Regions from separate parts of the Streptomyces sp. TRD_SC_5 genome, predicted to be linked through region 3. Evidence: riboswitches for the same ligand, from Rfam matches in the RefSeq annotation. Region 3 holds a riboswitch; each other region holds the start of a gene.
What was found. Region 3 has a riboswitch for cobalamin ahead of AC1P0E_RS11960 (CbtB domain-containing protein). Riboswitches for the same ligand answer to the same signal wherever they lie in the genome.

Region 1: linked by a shared signal. The riboswitch ahead of AC1P0E_RS22880 (ribonucleoside-diphosphate reductase subunit alpha) and the one ahead of AC1P0E_RS11960 (CbtB domain-containing protein) in region 3 are both predicted to bind cobalamin.
Region 2: linked by a shared signal. The riboswitch ahead of AC1P0E_RS06805 (cobalamin biosynthesis protein) and the one ahead of AC1P0E_RS11960 (CbtB domain-containing protein) in region 3 are both predicted to bind cobalamin.

The regions. Positions count from the first base shown of each region.
Region 1 covers NZ_JBWZZS010000001.1:4,949,077-4,951,268, forward strand. Annotated here, with positions in the region: gene AC1P0E_RS22880 (ribonucleoside-diphosphate reductase subunit alpha) at 1-1,004, opposite strand, end outside; cobalamin riboswitch at 1,149-1,272, opposite strand; gene AC1P0E_RS22885 (Uma2 family endonuclease) at 1,385-1,969, shown strand; gene AC1P0E_RS22890 (hypothetical protein) at 2,066-2,192, opposite strand, start outside.
Region 2 covers NZ_JBWZZS010000001.1:1,449,706-1,451,897, forward strand. Annotated here, with positions in the region: gene AC1P0E_RS06795 (inorganic phosphate transporter) at 1-728, shown strand, start outside; gene AC1P0E_RS06800 (hypothetical protein) at 748-972, shown strand; cobalamin riboswitch at 1,101-1,247, shown strand; gene AC1P0E_RS06805 (cobalamin biosynthesis protein) at 1,391-2,192, shown strand, end outside.
Region 3 covers NZ_JBWZZS010000001.1:2,608,814-2,611,005, forward strand. Annotated here, with positions in the region: gene AC1P0E_RS11955 (glycoside hydrolase family 6 protein) at 1-659, opposite strand, end outside; cobalamin riboswitch at 993-1,162, shown strand; gene AC1P0E_RS11960 (CbtB domain-containing protein) at 1,197-1,415, shown strand; gene AC1P0E_RS11965 (CbtA family protein) at 1,433-2,192, shown strand, end outside.

The sequences.
Region 1 (2,192 bases), 2.3 Mb from region 3:
AGGTTGTGCGTACGACGCGCCTCCTCACCCGTGTTGTCGCGCAGCTCCAGGAACTCCTCGATGTCCGCGTGCCACGTCTCCAGGTAGACGCAGGCGGCGCCCTTGCGGCGGCCGCCCTGGTTGACGGCGGCGACCGACGAGTCGAGGGTGCGCAGGAAGGGGACGATGCCGTTCGAGTGACCGTTGGTGCCGCGGATCAGGGAGCCGCGGGCGCGGATGCGGGAGTACGAGAGGCCGATGCCGCCCGCGTGCTTCGAGAGACGCGCGACCTCGTGGTAGCGGCCGTAGATCGAGTCGAGCTCGTCGAGCGGCGAGTCCAGCAGGTAGCAGGAGGACATCTGCGGGTGGCGCGTACCGGAGTTGAAGAGCGTCGGGGACGACGGCAGGTAGTCGAGGCGGCTCATCAGGCGGTACAGCGCGGCGACCTCGTCGGCGGCCGCGGCGGACTCGTCCTTGGCGAGACCGGACGCCACGCGCAGCATGAAGTGCTGCGGGGTCTCGATCACCTGACGGGTGATCGGGTGGCGCAGGAGGTAGCGGCTGTAGACCGTGCGCAGGCCGAAGTAGCCGAAGCGGTCGTCGGCGGCCGGGTCGATCAGCGCGTCGAGGCGGACCGTGTGGGCGGCCACGAAGTCGGCCGTACGGTCGGCGATCAGGCCCTCGCGGTGGCCGACGGAGACCGACTCGGAGAAGGTACGGACGCCCTGCGTCGCCGCCTCGTCCCGGATCGTGCGGGTCAGGAGGCGGGCTGCGAGGCGGGAGTACGCCGGGTCCTCGGAGATCAGCCCGGCGGCGGCGTCGGTGGCGAGGCCCCGCAGCTCGGCCGCGTCCGACGCCGCGTTGCGGCCGCGCAGGGCGGCGGCGGCGACTCTGCCCGGGTCGGTGTCGGGGAGGTCGACGGTCAGGTCGGTGAGGGTCCGCAGGAGTGCGGTCCCGGCTCCGGGTCCGTCGGACGACTCCGTCGATTCCGTGGCAGTTGCCGGATCGGCTGGCGCGATGGTCACGGGGTGCTCTCCCTCGCTCGGCTCGGGGCCGGCGGGAGGAGGAGTGGGGGCGTACGGGCATGCGTCACCCTTGAAGGGCGGCACACCGCGTAGCGTCCACCGGCCCAACCGCGAGGCCCGGACGTGTCGGTATCCGGTTCGGTCGAGCCGGATACGCCGTCGGCAGGTCGTCGGACTCCTGGGTGCACGAATGCGCACCAATCACACCGTTGCGGGACAGTTCCGGATTCACACCGGATTTCCCTGCGGCGACAGCGAGCATGAGCATACATGTGGGGGCGGTTGGATGAGGCAGCCCCCACATGTTGTGTCGCACGGGAAGAGTGACTGCGGCTGTCACAGGGCTCCGCTATCGTCGTGAGCACAAGGAGGTACGCCCCATGTCAGCGATCGACGACCGGCCCCACCTGCTCCCCGAAGAGTTCGACGAGGCCACGCGCATACTGGCCCGCACGACCGAGGGTGTGCGGCTGGAGCTCATCGACGGGAGGCTGAGGAGCAGGGTTGTGCCGGACGGGGACCACGGGCGGATCATCGAGTGGCTGACGCGCATCTGTCTGCAGTCACGGCCCGAACTGTGGCTCTACCCGGGCCAGGGACTGAAGGTGCAGGCCTACCGCAAGGGCCGAGCCCGGCCCGACGGTTCCCTCGCGCCCAGCGGTGCGTTCGTCGGCCAGGGCGAGTGGGCCGACACCGAGCAGGTGCTGATGGTCGTCGAGGTCACCTCGTACGACACCGACACCGACCAGCGCGACCGGGTGGAAAAGCCCCGCGCGTACGCCGAGACGGGCATCCCGGTCTATCTGCTGATCGACCGGGACACCTGCGAGGTGACGGTCTACAGCGAGCCCGACGGCGTCCGGTACGAGAACGCGCACACCGTCCCGTTCGGCAAGCCCGTCGCGCTGCCGGCCCCGGTCGAACTGACCCTGGAGACCGAAGCCCTGAAGGAGTGGGTGCGCTGACGGCGACGGCCGTCGCATCCCGTGGATGTGACGGCCCGTGCTGGGCGGCGCCCGGTGTGTGCGGCAGCCCTCGCGGATGACGTGCTCGTGGCCGGCTCAGAGCCGGCGCTCCATCTGCTCCACGGCGTTCTTGGCCTGGAGGAGGTCGGCTCCCGTGATTTCGCGGTAGCTCTTGATCGCCGGGATCTTCTTGCCCTCCTGGAGGAGCGCGACGACCTTCTCC
Region 2 (2,192 bases), 1.2 Mb from region 3:
GGCAGATCACCTCGGCGGGCCTGGTCTCGCTGGCCCACGGCACCAACGACGCGCAGAAGACGATGGGCATCATCACGCTGGCGCTCGTCGCCGGCGGTGTCCTCGCCCCCGGCTCCAACCCCCCGATGTGGGTCATCATGTCCGCCGGTGTCGCCATCGCGCTGGGCACGTACCTGGGCGGCTGGCGCATCATCCGGACCATGGGCAAGGGCCTCACCGACCTCCAGCCGCAGCAGGGCTTCGCCGCCCAGACCAGCGCGGCCAGCGTCATCCTCGCCTCCTCCAACCTCGGCTTCTCCCTGTCGACCACGCATTCCTGCTCCGGCGCCGTGATGGGTGCGGGCCTGGGCCGCAAGGGCGGCGTGGTCCGCTGGTCCACCGCCACCCGGATGTTCGTCGCCTGGGGCCTGACGCTGCCGGCCGCCGGCCTGATCGCCGCGGGCTCGGAGTTCGTGACCAAGCAGGGCGACTGGGGCGTCGCGGTCGTCGCGGTCTTCCTGGTCGCCTCCTGCATCGCGATCTGGTTCATCTCCCGCCGCCAGGTGGTCGACCACACCAACGTCAACGACGTGGACGCGGAGGCCGAGCCCGCCGGTGTGGTCACGACCGCCATGGCAGCCGTCAGCGTGCCGCCCACGGCCGCGGCCCTCGCCGCCGAGGACCTCATGACCACCATCCCGGCCCCGGCCGGCAGCTCCGCCGAGCCGGCCCGCCCGGCCGCGGTGTAAGGACTAGGGACACATCACCATGAACATCGACTGGGTAGCTCTCGGCTCCGTATTCGGCGTGAGCCTCGTGGCGACCGTGGGACTGGTTGGCCTGTTCACCCTGGGCATCGTGGGTCTCTCCAAGCAGGAGAGCGCCTCCGCGCAGGGCGGCGGCTCCGCCGTCCTGGCCCGCACCGGCGCGTACACCTGCTTCGCGCTGTGCGCGGCGGCCGTGACGTACGGGATCTACCTGATCGTCGTCTGACGCGCCGGTAAGATCCTTCGCGAACCATTGCAGAAAGCGCCCCGCCGTCGGCCTTCAACAGCCGTCGGCGGGGCGCTTTCTGTGTGCCTCAGCACACTCTCCCGTCGCAGGTCAACGGCAAGTTGACGGCGTTCGCGGAGCGTGGTGGACTGCCGGAGCCGAATACGGCGGCACGAGAGGAAGCCCGGTGCGAATCCGGCGCGGTCCCGCCACTGTGACCGGGGAAGAGGAAGAGATCCCCGGGAGCCAGGAACTCTCACCGCCGGTCACGTCGAACCAGGGCGCGGACCCTGAGTGAGGACATACCGCCATGCCCGGCTGCCGTTCAGTCAGTCCTGCCCGTTCTGCCGGATCTGTCAGTCCTGACATCCCTGAGAGCACGACGCGTTCGCTTCGAGGCGCATCGGCCTGCTGAGCCATGCGTGCCGATCGCATCTTCGCGTACGGCGCCACCGCCGGCCTGATCGGCGACCTCGTCCTCGGTGATCCTCGCCGTGGGCATCCGGTCGCCGCGTTCGGGCGGGCCGCGGGCGCCGTCGAGTCCCTGCTGTGGCGTGACCACCGCGGGTGGGGCGCGGTGCACACCCTGGTGTGCGCCGGAGGCGCCGCCGGAGCCGCCGCGCTCGCTTCCCGCGCCGTACGCCGCTCCCCCGCCGCCGCGATCGCCCTGACCGCCGCCGCCACCTGGGCCGTCGTCGGAGGTACGTCGCTGGGCCGCGAGGCCCGTGCCGTGGGCAGCGCCCTGGAGGCCGGGGACATCGAGGTCGCCCGCGAACGCCTCCCCCACCTGTGCGGCCGCGACCCGCAGTCGCTGGACGCCCAGCAGATCGCCCGCGCCGTCGTCGAGTCCGTCGCCGAGAACACCTCGGACGCGGTCGTCGGCGCGCTGGTGTGGGGCGCGCTGGGCGGTGTGCCGGGGCTCGTGGCCTTCCGCGCCATCAACACACTTGACGCCATGGTGGGGCACAAATCCGCCAAATACCTGCGCTACGGCTGGGCTTCGGCCCGCCTCGACGACGTGGCCGGCTGGCCCGGGGCCCGGCTGACGGCCGCCCTGGCAGCGGTCGCGGCCGTCTCCGGGGGCGACCCTCGCGGTGCGGTGCGGGCCTGGCGTACGGACGCCTCGAAGCATCCGAGCCCCAACGCGGGCCCGGTGGAGGCGTCCTTCGCGGGCGCGCTCGGCGTACGGCTCGGCGGGACGCTCTCGTACGCGGGCCGGG
Region 3 (2,192 bases):
AACAGCGAGTCGGGCGACTTCCAGCCCGCGTTTCCCGCGTCCAGGTAGACCTTCGCCTTCGGCTGCTGCTTGAGCCGCTCGATGGCGCCCTTGAGGAGGTCGTACCGCTCCTCGTGGAACTCCTCGGGCGTACACCCGTCGACCAGGTGCAGCAACGCGTCCGGCTCCAGGATCACGGTCGCCGGGCGGTCCCCGATGCCCTTGGCGACCTCCTCGACCCACGCGCGGTAGGCGTTGCCGTCGGCCGCGCCACCCTTCGAGAACTGCCCGCAGTCGCGGTGCGGGATGTTGTACATGACGAGCAAGGCGTCACGGTCGGCCTTCTCCGCCGCCTCCGTGTACCCCTTGGCCTGCGCCTCGGCGTTCTCCGGCAGGATCCACTCGGCGGCCGGCTGCTCGGCGATCTTCCTGATCAGGCCGGCCTTCTCGTCGTCGCCTTCCTTGGCGTACGCCGCGACCTGCTTCGCGGCGGTTCCTTCGGGATTGACCCAGTACGGATCGCTGCCCTTCGGCTGCTGCTTCACCGGCGGTTGGTCGCCTCCGTCGCCTCCGTCACCGCCGGATGACGAACAACCCGCCAGTAGCAGTGCGGCCCCCACAGCCCCCATCGCTGTCACCCGGAAATTCCTGCGCCTACGGCCGCTGTAACTGCCGTACATCCAATCCCCCTTGGCTGCACTGAATATATGAGGACCCCCCGGCCCCTCCCCGGACACATCCGGTCGAAACCATCCTGACACACCGGCCCGGCGCGAGGGCGCGGAAGGGTACGGGCACGGGTGCGCGAGGGCCGGTCGCCACGCCGTGACCTTGCGGTGACTTGGTGTCAAAATGACCCTGCGATCTTCCGTGCCTCCCGCGTCGACGCCGGGCTTCTCCCGCAGCCCGGGCATCCGCGGTCGAGGACCGGCCCGGTCGGCGGCCCCGGGGGGAGCGGGTCGCCGGCCGGGCCAGGTGAGCCGGTCCTGCGGGCAGCGGCAGGGGGCCTGTTGACAGTGCTCAGCCAGGCTGGGACTCTCCGGGAGACAACTCCACACACATCGAGGCGACGGTGGACAGGAACCCGGTGCGATCCCGGGACGGTCCCGCCACTGTGACCGTACGAGAGCCCAAGGCGGCTCCCGTACGGAAGTCAGGAACTGACCCGTCGTCCTCCTGAATTGGGGCGTGGAAACCCCAGAAGGAGGCTCACCGGTATGTCTCTGCACACTGCGCAGCACACCGACACCGCGGCGGTCGCGTCCGCCACGACCACCACCCGCGACTGGCTGATCATGGCCGCCGCGGCGATCATCGCCGTGATCGCGCTCTACGCGGTCTTCATGGACAACGGCACGGTCGTTTCCGCGACGGGCGACTACCTGCACGAGTTCTCTCACGACGGCCGGCACCTCTTCGGTGCCCCCTGCCACTGATCGGGGCCGTACGCACCATGTCAACACCTGTACTGCCCCTGCTCGGACGCGGGCTCGCGGCGGGCGGGGCGGCCGGTCTTGCCACCGGCCTCTTCTCGCTGCTCCTCGCCGAGCCCCTGATGGACCGGGCGATCCGCCTCGAAGAGGCACGTTCGGCCGCCGAGGAACACGCGCACGGGGCCGCCGCCACGGCCGTCCAGCACCACGAGGAACTGTTCTCCCGCTCCACCCAGCACTTCGGCCTGGTCGTCACGGCGGTCGTCGCGGGCCTCGCGCTGGGCGCCCTGTTCGCCCTCGCGTACGCCCTGGTGCACCGCCGTACGGGCCTCGGTGAACGGCCGTGGCCCCGCGCCCTGGCCTTCGGCGCGGCCGCCTTCGTGGCGGTCTCGCTGCTGCCCGGCCTGCGCTACCCCGCCAACCCGCCCGGTGTCGGAGACTCCGGCACCGTGTCCAACCGCCAAGGCCTGTGGGTGGCCGCCGTCGTGATCGGCGTCCTCGGCATGGCGCTGGCCTGGCAGGTGTACGTACGCCTCGCCGACCGGTCGGTCCCGGTGCGCCAGGTCGCGGTGGCCGTCACGGCCGTCGCCACGCTCGCGGTGCTCTTCGCACTGCCGGGCAACCCGGACGAGGTCCCGGTGGCGGCGACGCTGCTGTGGGACTTCCGGATCCTGTCGCTGGCGTCGCACGCGCTGCTGTGGGCGGTGTTCGCGGGGGTCTTCGGGGCGCTGGGCCTGCGGGCCGCGGCCCGCACGGCTCCGGCCGCCGCGCCGGTAGCGG